Regions from separate parts of the Nonomuraea sp. NPDC003707 genome, predicted to be linked through region 1. Evidence: riboswitches for the same ligand, from Rfam matches in the RefSeq annotation. Region 1 holds a riboswitch; each other region holds the start of a gene.
The links. A riboswitch is a leader RNA that binds a small molecule or an ion and turns the genes downstream of it on or off. The one in region 1 is predicted to bind glycine.
Positions count from the first base shown of each region.

Region 2: it holds a riboswitch for glycine, as region 1 does, so the genes downstream of both, gcvT (glycine cleavage system aminomethyltransferase GcvT) here and gcvP (aminomethyl-transferring glycine dehydrogenase) in region 1, are expected to answer to the same signal.
Region 3: it holds a riboswitch for glycine, as region 1 does, so the genes downstream of both, ACWDRB_RS66775 (hypothetical protein) here and gcvP (aminomethyl-transferring glycine dehydrogenase) in region 1, are expected to answer to the same signal.

Region 1 covers NZ_JBSFNK010000008.1:210,350-215,079, forward strand. Annotated here, with positions in the region: gene ACWDRB_RS22765 (FHA domain-containing protein) at 1-169, shown strand, start outside; gene ftsR (transcriptional regulator FtsR) at 243-869, shown strand; gene ACWDRB_RS22775 (bifunctional nuclease family protein) at 1,002-1,472, shown strand; gene ACWDRB_RS22780 (MerR family transcriptional regulator) at 1,620-2,240, shown strand; glycine riboswitch at 2,359-2,458, shown strand; gene gcvP (aminomethyl-transferring glycine dehydrogenase) at 2,627-4,730, shown strand, end outside.
Region 2 covers NZ_JBSFNK010000014.1:230,032-234,761, forward strand. Annotated here, with positions in the region: gene ACWDRB_RS33390 (3-oxoacyl-ACP reductase) at 1-643, shown strand, start outside; gene ACWDRB_RS33395 (gamma-glutamyl-gamma-aminobutyrate hydrolase family protein) at 678-1,367, shown strand; gene ACWDRB_RS33400 (hypothetical protein) at 1,382-2,212, opposite strand; glycine riboswitch at 2,307-2,404, shown strand; gene gcvT (glycine cleavage system aminomethyltransferase GcvT) at 2,537-3,622, shown strand; gene gcvH (glycine cleavage system protein GcvH) at 3,619-4,008, shown strand; gene ACWDRB_RS33415 (L-serine ammonia-lyase) at 4,064-4,730, shown strand, end outside.
Region 3 covers NZ_JBSFNK010000089.1:4,453-9,182, forward strand. Annotated here, with positions in the region: gene ACWDRB_RS66765 (purine-cytosine permease family protein) at 1-136, opposite strand, end outside; gene ACWDRB_RS66770 (PucR family transcriptional regulator) at 270-1,850, shown strand; glycine riboswitch at 1,923-2,018, shown strand; partial or broken gene ACWDRB_RS66775 (hypothetical protein) at 2,257-2,796, shown strand; gene ACWDRB_RS66780 (TetR/AcrR family transcriptional regulator) at 3,029-3,601, opposite strand; gene ACWDRB_RS66785 (hypothetical protein) at 3,703-3,918, opposite strand; gene ACWDRB_RS66790 (hypothetical protein) at 3,946-4,092, opposite strand; partial or broken gene ACWDRB_RS66795 (IS982 family transposase) at 4,163-4,730, shown strand, end outside.

The sequences.
Region 1 (4,730 bases):
GTTCTACCGCCACCCCGGCGGTCAGTTCTCTGTGCGTGACGTGGGCAGCCTCAACGGCACCTACGTCAACAGGGAACGCATCGAGGAGGTTCCCCTGCACTCCGGAGACGAGGTGCAGATCGGCAAGTTCCGCCTCGTCTTCCTGATGCGGACCCACGCCGGCGCATGATCGAGCCGAGCGAGCGACTCGTGGACGCGCCGTCCCGGGAGGTCATATGACCTCCCAGGCGGCACGCTCTCACATGAGCATCGGGGAGGTGCTCGCGCTCCTGCAGGGCGAGTTCCCCGATGTGACGATCTCCAAGATCCGCTTCCTGGAGGGTGAGGGGCTGATCGAGCCCGAGCGCAGCCCGTCCGGCTACCGCAAGTTCACTCACCTGCACGTGGAGCAGCTGCGCTTCATCCTGCGCGAGCAGCGCGACCATTACCTGCCGCTGCGGGTGATCAAGGACAGGATGGCCGAGAGCTTCGGCCGTCCGCGCGCCGTACAGGAGAAGACGGAGGTCCGGCTCAGCCGGGCCGAGCTGCTCGAGGCGGCGGAGATCGACGACGAGACGCTCACCGAGCTCGAGGACTACGGCCTGCTCGCCCCGGTGGCCAGGCGCTACGACGAAGAGGCGCTCAACGTGGCCCGCAGCATCGGCGCGCTGGCCCGCTTCGGCCTGCGCGCCCGCCACCTGCGGGCGGTCAAGGCCGCGGCCGAGCGCGAGTGCGGGCTCGTCGAGCAGGCGGTCGCGCCCATACTCAAACGGCGGGCCCCCGGCGCCATCGGGGAGGCCGACGAGGTCGCCAGGGAGCTTTCCACACTCCTGCTCGACCTGCACGCATCCCTTGTGCGGTCGGGGATCCGGTCCGTACTGGGGCGTTGAGACCCTGGCGAGCTGGGAGGCGGAGGCGCATTCCATGCCCGCCGGGTGTTACGTTGAATTGCAGTAGCCAGTCAGCAGTAGCGACCCGCAAATAGCTGTGCCGGGTGACCGGTCAGGAATACGGAGCAGCCCGTGTTGCAGATGGAGGTCGTGGGCGTTCGAGTTGAAATGCCCACAAATCAGCCGATCGTCTTGCTCAAGGAGGCACACGGGGAGCGGTTCCTTCCTATATGGATTGGCATGACCGAGGCGACGGCCATCGCGCTGGCCCAAGCGGAGGAGCCACCGCCGCGTCCGCTCACCCACGACCTCTTCCGAGACGTGCTGAGCGCTCTGGGCGTCGGCCTGCGAGCGGTCAACATCGTCGCCTTGCGCGACGGCATCTTCTTCGCCGACCTGGTCTTCTCCAACGGCGTGGAGGTGAGCGCGCGGCCGTCCGACTCGATCGCGCTCGCCCTGCGCACCGGAGCACGCATCTTCGCCAGCGAGGAGGTCGTCCAGGAGGCCGGGGTGATCATCCCGGACGACCAGGAAGACGAGGTGGAGAAGTTCAGAGAGTTCCTTGACACGATCACTCCCGAAGACTTCGGCAGGGCGGGGTAGGTATTTCGGTGCATTTACGCTTCACGACGCGCCGAGCCGGATCGTTGACTGAGCATGGTCACGGTCCTACGGTGCAAGTGAAACCCGTGGTCGCCCTTTACGAACCCCCAGATCAGGCCGCGGGATGAGAGAAAGCCGGAGGTCCGCGTGGCGGTCAGCAGCGGCGAGGGAAAGACGGCCGGCCAGGAAGATCCGGTTCGGCGCGAGAGCGCGCGGCAGCGTGCCGGAGAGCAGGGCCTGCTCTTCGACGAACAGCCGGCGTCGCTGCCGGCGGACATCGGTTACCGCGGGCCGACGGCCTGCGCGGCGGCCGGCATCACCTACAGGCAGCTCGACTACTGGGCGCGCACGGGCCTCGTGGAGCCCACGATAAGAGCCGCGCAGGGCTCGGGCTCACAGCGGCTCTACAGCTTCCGGGACATCCTGGTGCTCAAGGTCGTCAAGCGGCTCCTCGACACCGGGGTGTCGCTGCAGCAGATCCGTACGGCCGTCCAGCATCTGCGTGACCGCGGGGTCGCCGACCTCGCGCAGATCACGCTCATGAGCGACGGCGTCAGCGTCTACGAGTGCACCTCGGCCGACGAGGTGATAGACCTGCTCCAAGGCGGTCAGGGCGTGTTCGGCATCGCGCTCGGCCGGGTCTGGCGAGAGGTCGAGGGCTCCCTCGCGGAGCTGCCGGGGGAACGAGCGGCGGTCGAGGACAGCGTCCCGGCCGACCACCCCGCTGACGAGCTCGCCCGCCGTCGCCGCGCGCGGCGCCTCAGCTAGCACACCCCCTTCTGCCGTGGGCCGCCGGACGCGGCCCACCGGGCAATCCGCACATAACGCATCGACGGGGAAATTCATGCGTAACGCGGAGGGTTGTAATCTAGGACAGCAAGGCTGACGACCCCGTGCGGGAGAGTCCCTGGGACCCGCGGGTCTCAGGGCGCCGAAGGAGCAACCCTCCCCGGAATCTCTCAGGCACCCTGTACCGCTCGGGTGAGGCAACTCTGGAAAGCAGGCGCGCCCGCCAGGCGCGCCTCACCGACGGTGCAAGCCCCATTCCCGGGGTGAAGCTCTCAGGTCGCGGCGTCGCCGCGCTGACAGAGGGGGAGATCCGGCACTCGCCCGCGCCACGGCGCCGGTCTCCATAGCCTCGGGAGGCACTGTCCATGACCGACCTGTCAGCTCCGCCGTTCTCGTCCAGGCACATCGGCCCATCCGCGACCGAGCAGCAGCGCATGCTCGAGGCCGTGGGCTTCGAGTCCGTGGCGGATCTGGTGGCCGTGGCCGTCCCCGAGGCCATCAGGGCCAAGGACCGGCTCCAGCTGCCCGCCGCCGTCGGCGAGGCCGAGGCCATCGCCGAGCTGCGCGCCCTGGCCGGGCGCAACCGCGTGCTCACCTCCATGATCGGCCTGGGCTACCACGACACGATCACCCCCGCCGTCATCCGGCGCAACCTGCTGGAGAACCCGGGCTGGTACACCGCCTACACCCCGTACCAGCCGGAGATCTCGCAGGGCCGCCTCGAGGCGCTGCTGAACTTCCAGACCGTCGTCTCCGACCTGACGGGCCTGCCCGTCGCGGGCGCCTCCCTCCTCGACGAGGCCACGGCCGCCGCCGAGGCGATGACCCTGGCCCGCCGCTCGGGCAAGTCCAAGAGCAGCGTGTTCGTGGTGGACGCCGACGCGCTGCCGCAGACCAAGGCCGTGCTCGCCACCAGGGCCGAGCCCCTGGGCATCACGCTGGTGGAGCACTCCCTCGAGGGCGGGCTGCCCGAGTGTTTCGGCGTGCTCGTCCAGTACCCGGGCGCGTCCGGGCGGCTGCGCGACTTCCGCGTCGTGGCCGCCGCCGCGCACGAGGCGGGCGCGCTCGTCGTGGCCGCCGCCGACCTGCTGGCCCTCACCCTCGTGGCCGCGCCCGGCGAGCTGGGCGCCGACATCGCGATCGGCTCCTCGCAGCGGTTCGGGGTGCCGTTCGGGTTCGGCGGGCCGCACGCGGCCTACATGTCCGTACGCGAGGGCCTGCAGCGCCAGCTCCCCGGCCGCCTGGTGGGCGTTTCGGTGGACGCCGACGGCGACCCCGCGTACCGGCTGGCCCTGCAGACCCGCGAGCAGCACATCCGCCGCGAGAAGGCCACCAGCAACATCTGCACCGCGCAGGTGCTGCTCGCCGTCATCGCGAGCATGTACGCCGTCTACCACGGCCCCGAGGGGCTGCGCCGGATCGCCCACCGGGCGCACCGCCACGCCGTGGCCCTGGCCGGCGGGCTGCGCCAGGCGGGCCTGGAGGTCGTGCACCGCGAGTTCTTCGACACCGTGCTCGTACGCGTGCCCGGCCGGGCCGCCGAGGTGGTCGCCGCCGCCGTCGAGCAGGGCGTGAACCTCTGGCGGGTCGACGACGACCACGTGTCGATCTCCTGCGACGAGAAGACCGGCGCCGCCGAGGTCGCCAAGGTGTGGGCCGCCTTCGGCGTCGAGCGGGCCGACGTGGCCCTGGACGCGGACGCGCTGCCCGCCTCGCTGGCGCGCGAGTCCGGCTACCTCACCCACCCGGTCTTCCACAGCCACCGCTCCGAGACCGCCATGCTGCGCTACCTGCGCAAGCTGCAGGACAAGGACATCGCGCTCGACCGCTCCATGATCCCGCTCGGCTCCTGCACGATGAAGCTGAACGCGACCACCGAGATGGAGCCGATCACCTGGCCCGAGTTCGCCGCGATCCACCCGTACGCGCCGGACGACCAGGTCGAGGGCTACCGCGAGCTGATCGGCACGCTGGAGGGCTGGCTGGCCGAGGTGACCGGCTACGACCGCGTCTCCATCCAGCCGAACGCCGGCTCGCAGGGCGAGTTCGCCGGACTGCTGGCCATCCGCGCCTACCACCGCGCCAACGGCCACGGCGAGCGCGACGTCTGCCTCATCCCGTCCTCCGCCCACGGCACCAACGCCGCCAGCGCGATCATGGCGGGCATGCGGGTCGTGGTCGTGGCCTGCGACTCCGACGGCAACGTGGACCTGGCCGACCTCGACGCCAAGATCGACAAGCACCGTGACGCGCTGGCCGCGATCATGGTGACGTACCCCTCGACGCACGGCGTGTACGAGGAGACGATCACCGAGGTGTGCGCCAAGGTGCACGAGGCCGGCGGCCAGGTCTACGTGGACGGGGCCAACCTCAACGCGCTGGTCGGGCTGGCCAAGCCGGGCGAGTTCGGGGCCGACGTGTCCCACCTCAACCTGCACAAGACGTTCTGCATCCCGCACGGCGGCGGCG
Region 2 (4,730 bases), on a different contig from region 1:
GGCCGGCGTCAAGGCCGCGAACGAGGTCGGCGGCCTCTTCGTCAAGGCCGACGTCACCGACGAGGACGACGTCGTCAGGATGTTCCGGACCGCCTTCGACACCTACGGCAGCGTGGACATCGCCTTCAACAACGCCGGCATCTCGCCGCCCGACGACGACTCGATCCTGGAGACCGGCATCGACGCCTGGCGCCGGGTCCAGGAGGTGAACCTGACCAGCGTCTACCTCTGCTGCAAGCACGCCATCCCGTACATGCGACGGCAGGGCAAGGGCTCGATCATCAACACCGCGTCGTTCGTGGCCGTCATGGGGTCGGCGACCTCGCAGATCTCGTACACGGCGTCCAAGGGCGGCGTGCTGGCGATGTCGCGCGAGCTGGGCGTGCAGTTCGCCCGGGAGGGCATCAGGGTGAACGCGCTGTGCCCCGGACCGGTGAACACGCCGCTGCTGCAGGAGCTGTTCGCCAAGGACCCGGAGCGGGCGCAGCGGCGGCTGGTGCACATCCCCGTCGGGCGCTTCGCCGAGGCCTCGGAGATCGCGGCGGCGGTGGCGTTCCTGGCCAGCGACGACGCGTCGTTCATCACGGGTAGTGAGTTCCTGGTGGACGGGGGCATCTCCGGCGCCTACGTCACGCCGCTCTAGCTCTGGTCCGGTCTGGTTTCTCGGGGGTCATATCGTGCAGCGTCCCGTCATCGGCATCACGTCGTACGTGGAGCCGGCGAGGTTCACGGTCTGGGACATGACCGTGGCGCTCCTGCCGTACATGTACGTGGAGCAGGTCGTACGCGCCGGCGGGCAGCCGATCGTGCTGCCGCCGGCCGGCGATCCCGCGCAGGTCGTCGGCCGCCTGGACGGCCTGATCCTGGCCGGTGGCGGGGACGTCGACCCGGCCCGGTACGGGCAGGAGCCTGGGGATCAAACCGGCTATATCCGCAAATTTCGGGATCAGGCGGAGTTTGGGCTTATCGCGGCGGCCCTCGACGCCGGCCTGCCGTACCTCGGCATCTGCCGCGGCCTCCAGGTGCTCAACGTCGCCCTCGGAGGCAGCCTCCACCAGCACCTCCCCGACGTCGTGGGGCACACCGGCCACTCCCCCGCCCCCGGCAGGTTCGGCCCGCTGCCCGTCACGCCCGTCCCCGGCAGCCGCCTGGCCAAGGCGCTGGGCACGGAGCCCGTGACCGTCCCCCACTACCACCACCAGGCCATCGACCGGCTCGCGCCCGGCCTCACGGTCACCGCCACCGCCGGCGACGGCACGATCGAGGCGGTCGAGCTGAACTCGGCCCCCTTCGCCGTGGCCGTGCAGTGGCACCCCGAGGCGGCCGAGGACGGCGCCCTCTTCGAGGCGCTCGTCGAGGCCTGCTGATCAGCCGGAGCGCCTCACGCCACCGGTTTGAGCACGCCGTCCAGCGCCACGGCTCCGGCGCCGTGCTTGGCCTCGATGCCGCGGCGCTGCTCGTCGGTGGCCGCCCAGACCAGCACGTCCACCTGGTTGCGCAGCACGTTGGTCGAGGCCGAGACGAGACCGCCGCCCAGCTCGGCCTCGACCTGCCGCTGGATCTCCCGCAGCTCGCTCTCGCTGCGCGCCGCGCCGCTGACGCACAGCGCGCCGCCCCACACCTCGCGGATCCACGCCTCGCGACCGGACAGGTCGCCGGTGAACTTCAGGTTGAGCACCAGCCGCAGCGGGTCGTTGGCCTCGGGTGACTCCGCGGGCTTGCCCTCCATGTAGCTCTGGTCGATCCAGGCGCCCGCGAACTCCTCGACCGCGCCGGCCCGCGACATCGCCTGTTCCATCGCCTGCTGCGTGGCCTTGGCGGGATCGACGGGCCGCCAGCCGCCCTCCGGCGCCGGGCACGGGCTGGTGAAGTCCACCTGACGAGCGGGGGCCGCCTTCGCGGACGGGCCGGGCGGCTCGGTCAGCGTCAGCCGGGCGCCGTCCCAGGTGCCTACGACGCGGTAGTCGCCCCACTTCACGCCGCCCTGCGACTCGTGATCCACCTTGTTCCAGTCCCAGCCGACGACGTCCGGACCGCTGCACTGCGGTGGCAGCGACTCCATGATCATCATGCACAGCTGCGGCCCGTGACCGCCGCCTTCGAGCACCGTCAGGCTGGCCTCGTACCGGGGTGGGGCCGCCGCCTCCGACGCGCCGCAGCCCGCCAGGGCCAGGGTGGTCAGCAGGCCGAGGGCCGCCGTTCGCCGATTCATACCCCTTCGACGTCGGTGACCCCCGGAGTGGTTCATGAGCCCTCAGAACGCGACAACAACCCCATCGCGGCACTAGGCTGGCGGACATCACCGGCGAAACCGTGCGGGAGAGCACCCTGACAGCCGGTCAGGGTCCCTGAAGGAGCAAGCCCTCCCCGCAAACCTCTCAAGGCAAAGGACCGCACGGCCTATGGTGACCTCTGGAAAGCAGGCCCACGGGGCCTCGCCGAAGGTGAAAGTCCGGCAAAACTCGGGCGAAGCTCTCAGGCATCGATGACAGAGGGGGAGGATGCTGGCATCCAATCCTGTCCAGAGGTGCGACAAATGTCCCGACCAACACCGCTACGAGACGTTCACGAGAGCCTCGGCGCCACGCTCACCGACTTCGCCGGGTGGCTCATGCCGCTCCGGTACGGGAGCGAGTCCGCGGAGCACAACGCCGTTCGCCAGGCGGCCGGGCTGTTCGACCTCTCCCACATGGGCGAAATCTTCCTGACCGGGCCGCAGGCCGGGCAGGCGCTCGACTACGCGCTGGTCGGCCACCTGTCGGCGCTGGCGACCGGGCGGGCCAGATACACGATGATCGTCAACGAGCGGGGCGGGGTGCTCGACGACCTCATCGTCTACCGGCTCGACGACGACGAGTTCATGGTCGTGGCAAACGCCTCGAACTACGAAAAAGTGGCAAAAGAGCTGATTGAGCGGTCGAAGGCGTATGACGTGCTGGTCGAGGACCGGTCGGACCAGTACGCGCTGATCGCCGTACAGGGGCCCCGGTCCCAGGAGATCCTCGCCACGCTCACCGACGCCGACCTCGACGGGCTCAAGTACTACGCGGGCCTGCCCGACCTGGTCGACGGGCGGCAGGCGCTGATCGCCCGCACCGGCTACACCGGCGAGGACGGGTTCGAGCTGTTCGTCGCCAACCAGGACGCGGTGCCGCTCTGGCACGCGCTCATGGCGGCGGGCGAGCCGCACGGCCTCAAGCCCGCCGGCCTGTCCAGCCGCGACACCCTCAGGCTCGAGGCCGGCATGCCGCTCTACGGCAACGAACTGAGCGTCGAGCTGACCCCGTTCGACGCGGGGCTGGGCAGAGTGGTGAAATTCGACAAGCCGGGCGACTTCGTCGGCCGGTCGGCGCTCGAGGCGGTCAAGGACGACCCGCCCCGGCGCCGGCTCGTCGGCCTGGTCGCGCGGGGACGCCGGGTGCCGCGCCACGGCTACCCGGTCACCAAAGACGGCGCCGTCGTCGGCGAGGTCACCAGCGGTGCGCCCTCCCAGAGCCTGGGCAGGCCCATCGCGATGGCCTACGTGGACACCGAGGCCGAGTCAGGCCTGGCCGTGGACATCCGGGGCAGCCATGAACCTATGGACCTGGTAGAGCTGCCCTTCTACAGGAGGAACAAGTGAGCAACATCCCTGACGACCTGGGCTACACCAAGGAGCACGAGTGGGTGGCCGGCCTCGACGACGGCCTCACCGTGACCATCGGCGTCACGGCCTTCGCCGCCGAATCTCTTGGTGATGTCGTCTTTGTGCAGCTCCCCGACGTCGGCTCGAGCGTCGAGCCGGGCGAATCCGTCGGCGAGGTGGAGTCGACCAAGTCGGTGAACGAGATCTACACCCCCGTCGGGGGTGAGATCGTCGAGGTGAACCAGGCCGTGGTCGACGACCCGAGCCTGGTCAACAGTGACCCGTACGGCGACGGCTGGATGTTCCGGGTGCGCGTCGAGGGCGACGCCGAGGACGTGCTCTCCGCCGAGGAGTACAAGGCACTCACCTCAGGCGATTCCTGACCTTTTTGCCGGGGCCCTGCGACGGGCCCCGGCACCAGCATGAAAGGCGCCATCAATGGCGATCAGCGTCTTCGACCTCTTCAAGATCGGCATCGGCCCGTCGAGCTCCCACACGGGAGGCCCGATGGCGGCCGCGCACAAGTTCGCCCGCGGGCTGCACGACGACGGCCTGCTCTCCCGGGTCGCGCGGGTCGAGGCCATCCTGTACGGCTCGCTCGGCCTGACCGGCAAGGGCCACGGCAGCGACAAGGCGGTCCTGCTCGGCCTGTCCGGCGAGAAGCCCGAGCTCGTCGATGTCGACTCCATCGACGGCCGCCTGGCCGAGATGCGCGAGTCGGGCACGGTCAAGCTGTACGGGACGCACGAGATCCGCTTCGTCGTGGGCGAGCACCTCGTCTTCGAGCGCAAGATCTCGCTGCCCGAGCACCCGAACGGCATGCGCTTCACCGCGTACGACGCCGACGGCGGGCCGCTGAGGGAGAAGGTCTACTTCTCGGTGGGCGGCGGCTTCGTCGTCGACGAGAAGGCCACGGGCGCCGACCGCATCAAGCCGGACGACACCGTCCTGCCCTACCCCTTCACCACGGGCGAGGAGCTGCTCAAGCACTGCTCCAACACGGGCCTGTCGATCTCGGCGCTGATGCTGGAGAACGAGAAGGCGTTCGGCCGCACCGAGGAGGAGATCCGCTCGGGCCTGCTGCGGCTCTGGGCGGTCATGTCGG
Region 3 (4,730 bases), on a different contig from region 1:
GGTTCGCGCCCGCCCAGATCCAGAACTGATGGGCAGCCGTGGAGACCCGCGATTCATCGGGTACGGGGAGCAGTTGATGCTCGACGGCTTCAGTGGACTCGGACGTGCGTGAGGAGAGATCTGCTGAGACGTTCATGCGTGCCCTCACCAGGGACGTTGACGTCGGAGTGACGCTCGTCACTTCCGTACGCGCCAGTCTGCTGCTGGGCTCTTTGTGGGGCAAGGGACGACCTGTCCATACCTGTCGTCCATCTGATAGACAGATTGTCGTGACCATCCGTTTGACGGACATGATCGAGCACTCCGTGTTCCAGCGGGGCCAGCCGGAGGTTCTCTGCGGCGATGATCTTCTCGATCGGCCGATTCGCTGGTTGCACTCGGGCGACATCTACGAGATCGCATCGCTGCTCCGCGACGGCGATGTGCTTCTCACCACCGGTCTGGGCTTGAGGGAGAGAACCGCGGCCGAGCGTCGCGCGTACGTTCGACAGCTGGCCGATTGCGGCGTGTCGGGCGTCGTCCTCGAGCTGCGCCGCTTCTTTACGACAGCGCCACCGGAGATGCTGCAGGAGGCCGAGCACATCGGACTCCCGATCATCGGCTTTCGGGCTCTTGTCCCTTTCGTCGAGGTGATCGAGGCGGTGAACAGCACGATCATCGACGTCACGGTGAATCGCTTGCGGCTGACGGACCATGTCTCACATGCCCTGTCCGAAGTACTGGCGGACGGAGGGAAGGTCGGTCAACTGCTCGCTCGGCTGAGCGCCATCCTCGATCGCCCCATCACCCTGACCGGACCGTCCGGCGACACCTTGATCGGCTCTGGTTCTGAGGGAGACCCGGATGAGCTCCAGCAGGAATTGACGGCTCGGACGCCGGTCGTCGTGAACGGAGCCGTCTGGGGGTGGTTGCTCACCCGCCTCAGCAACGAGGAAAGCTCGGCGGAGCAGGCGGCGCTGGAACGCGCCGCCGAGATTGTGGCCCTCGGACTGTTGCGCGGCGGTTGGGCGGCGATTTCTCGCAGCGCGAACCACCATCGGCTGATTTCGGCGTTGCTCTCGGGCCAAGGCGATCGCGAGGGTTTGCGGGCACGAGCGAGCGCCGCCGGTCTGGCGTTGGACGCGGCAGGCTATGTCGTGGCCCTGGCTCGCGACGATGATCCCGCGGTGGCGCTGGCCACACTGGACCGGTCTGCCAGAGCGGTATACGCGACGGCGTACCCGGAGGGGGGGCGATGCGGGTCCGTGCCGACAATCACGGCGGAGGTGGACGGGGTCTGCTGCACACTTCTCGCCACGGCATCGTCGCCCCGGCAGATGGCGGCCCGGCTGTCCGCCGAGCTCGGCAACGCGCTGACGGCCACCGGTGTGGCGGCGGTGGGGCCACCCGTTCGTGCCGTTGACGAACTGATGCACTGCGCGGCTGAGGCGCGGCTCGTGCTTGGAGTGGCACGTCAGGTGGAGCCACGCACCCGTGTCGCCGAAGCCGACAAGCTCGGCGTGGAGCGAGCGCTGCTGCGGGCCTACGGCGTCGACGGGCTGGCGCGGTACGTCCATGAGAAGCTCGGGCCGCTCATCGACTTCGATGATCAGCGGGGTACGCGGCTGCTCCACACCCTCGATGTGGTCCTGACATCCGCGGAGGGGAAGACGGAGGCGGCACGTCGGCTCAATCTGCGGCGGCAAACGCTCTACCAGCGGCTACAGCGCATCGGTCACTTGCTCGATGTCGACCTCACGGAACCGCGCACACGAGCCGACCTGCTCGTGGCGCTCCGCGCGCGGCATCTCCTCGGCGACAATCCCGCATCCTGGCCTGCAGTCTCGTACCAGCCTTCGAGACCATCGTGATGCCCGGAAGGGGGTTGACCTTTGGGAACGGTTCCGCCTACGGTGAGCCCCCTAACTGCATATCGCGCCGTCAGAACCGGAGCGGGAGAGTCCGTCGTCCATCATGACGAGGCGCCGAAGGAGCAACTCTCCCCAGAAACTCTCAGGCCCCCTTACCGCACCGGCGAGGCGAACTCTGGAAAGCCAGGACGCTGGTCCTGCACCCACGGTGCAAACCGCACATCAGGCGGTGAAGCTATCAGGTACCGATGACAGAGCGGGGAGGTCGCCCGGCTGTGGCGCCGCATCAAGCGGTGCCTGAAACAGGGAGCCTCCCACCATGACGACATCGCGTGATACTTCCAGGCCTGCTCGTGGGCACTTCGCGTACCGGCACATCGGGGTGGGCCTCGATGACCAGGCCACCATGTTGGCCGAGCTCGGATACGTCGGCCTCGACGAATTGATGGATGCCGCGGTACCCGCCGGCATCCGCTCTGCAGCGGACCTCCGGCTGCCACCGCCCATCACCGAGACGCAGGCGGCATCCGAGCTCGCCGAGCTCGCCGCGCGCAACACGGTGTCGATACCGATGATCGGCATGGGCTACCATCCGACGATCACGCCTGCAGTCATCCGCCGTTACGTCCTGGAGAACCCGGCATGGTACACGGCGTAGACGCCGCACCAGCCGGGGATCAGCCAGGGACGGCTCGAAGCACTGTTGAACTTCCAGACCATGGTGGACGATCTGACAGGACTGCCGACAGCCAACGCGTCGCTGCTCGACGAAGGTACGGCGGTTGTGGAGGCGATGATGGTGATGAAGCGGGCCTCGAAATCTCCTTCGTCGCGGGTCGTCGTCGACGCCCGACACTTTGCCGCAAACCCTGGATCTGGTGCGGACCCGTGCCGCGGAGTGCCGAAGCCCAAGCCGCCGGTGACAGGCGGCGACACAAACAATTGACATTCTGACGCTATGTGAACCGGTGCTCAGGCTTCCCATGAGCACGGTCGAATCGTAGACGTCGCCGACGCCATCGCGAGCCGTCATCCCCAAACGAGCCGGACGGCTCCGCCGATCTGAGTGGCAGCGTTTGCGCGTCCAGCGGCACTCTGTCGTCATCGGTGAAGGCCGTCCGTTGACAACGGCATGCCGCGATCTCGCCAGAAACTCACCCGAATGGTGCTTGGTTCACTCATTTCAGAGCTGCGGCGATCGAGGCCGCGATGTGGTCGCGCATTGCCTCGTGGTCGTCGGCCGCCTCGCCCATGATGATGCGTGCGAGCTGCGGCAGCATCGACGGCAGCAGCGCCAGGCCGGTGAGCATGAACAGCGTACGGGCCGTAGCCGTCGTGGGCTCCTCGCCGCGTCCTTCCGCCAATGAGGCTGTCTTGCGGCCGCAGCGCTCCACCCGGGCCTTCTGGCCGGGCAGCAACTCCTGGCCCCGGCAGTTGAGCGCCTCCCACATCAGTAGGCGCACCAGGTCAGGGTGCGTGCGGTAGTAGTCGGTCAGTCTGATCACGTAATCGATGGGGTCGCTGCCGGGCAGGGCCATCTGGGCGGTCAGGTCGTCGAGCGCCTCAGTGATGACCGCGTCGAATAGCTTCTCCTTGCCGCCGAAGTGGCCGTAGATGCGCTCTTTGTTGACCCTGGCGCGCTCCGCGATGCGGTCGACGCGAGCGCCTGCCACCCCATGGGCGGCGAACTCCTCCCGCGCGGCCTCCAGCAGGGCAGAGCGGGTGGCGGCCGTCGAGACCTTTGGTGCCATGCCGCCCATGATGCCACGACCAACCGGTTGGTTGCGGAGCGTCCCTCTAGCCTAGATGATCAATTCCAAGGGGTGCCTGCGGAGGGTGTGGGGGTGGGCGGTCAGGCGTCAGGGTCGACTTCGGGGTGCGTGAACCGCACGGGCTTGCCCAGCGACCGGGCGTAGGCGATTTCGGCTCGGGTGCTGTCTCCGATGTAGCCGCCGACTACGAGCACCTCATCAGCGAGCCGGATCTTCGCCCGGTGCAGATCGTCGAGTCGAACCTTCAGCGCCTCGGCCTCGACAGGATCGGACCAAAGTTCGTGCGACGACTTCATGTCGCAACCCGGTTTGACGACAATCTTTCAGGCTTTGGTCTCCCGCAGATCGGCCTCGTTCATCTCGGTCATGAAACGGGTGGAGCCGCAGATCACGACGATACGCGGGAGGCTCAACAGCTTCTTCGCGTCGGCGAGCTTCTCCTCGGGGGTGAGCAGTTGCGGGTATGACACTGGTTCCTCCTGGTGGTGTGGTCCAAGGGGCGCCTGCGGAGACGAGAACGAGGATGTCCAAGATCGTCTTATGGCGAACGACGTGGGCACCCTCGCGACAGCACTGTATGCGACGACCGACGACATGCTGAAAGAGCATCCCGACCTGGCGCCGTGGCGCCCGCCGGTCGGCATTACGCCCCGCCTGAGCGATGCCGAACTGGTCACCCTCGCCACGATGCAGGCCATACTCGGCTACACCTCCGAGGCCAAATGGCTCCGCCATGCCCGTGCCCACCTGCGCCACCTCTTCCCCTACCTGCCCCAGCAGCCCAGCTATACCAAGCGGCTGCGCAAGGCCGCCGGTCTGATGCGAAGCGTCAACCGGATCCTGGCCACCACCACCTCGGTGTGGAGCGACGACGTATGGGTCGTGGACTCCACCCCGGTGGAATGCGGCCGCTCCCGCGAGACCGTCAAACGCTCCGACCTGGCAGGCTGGGCCGAATACGGCTACTGCGCCAGCCACAGCCGCTTCTTCTGGGGCCTGCGCCTGCACCTGCTCTGCACCCTTCAGGGCCTGCCCATCGCCTTCGCCCTGACCGGGGCCAAGGCCGACGAACGCGAGACCCTCCTTGACCTCCTGGCAGCCGAATGCG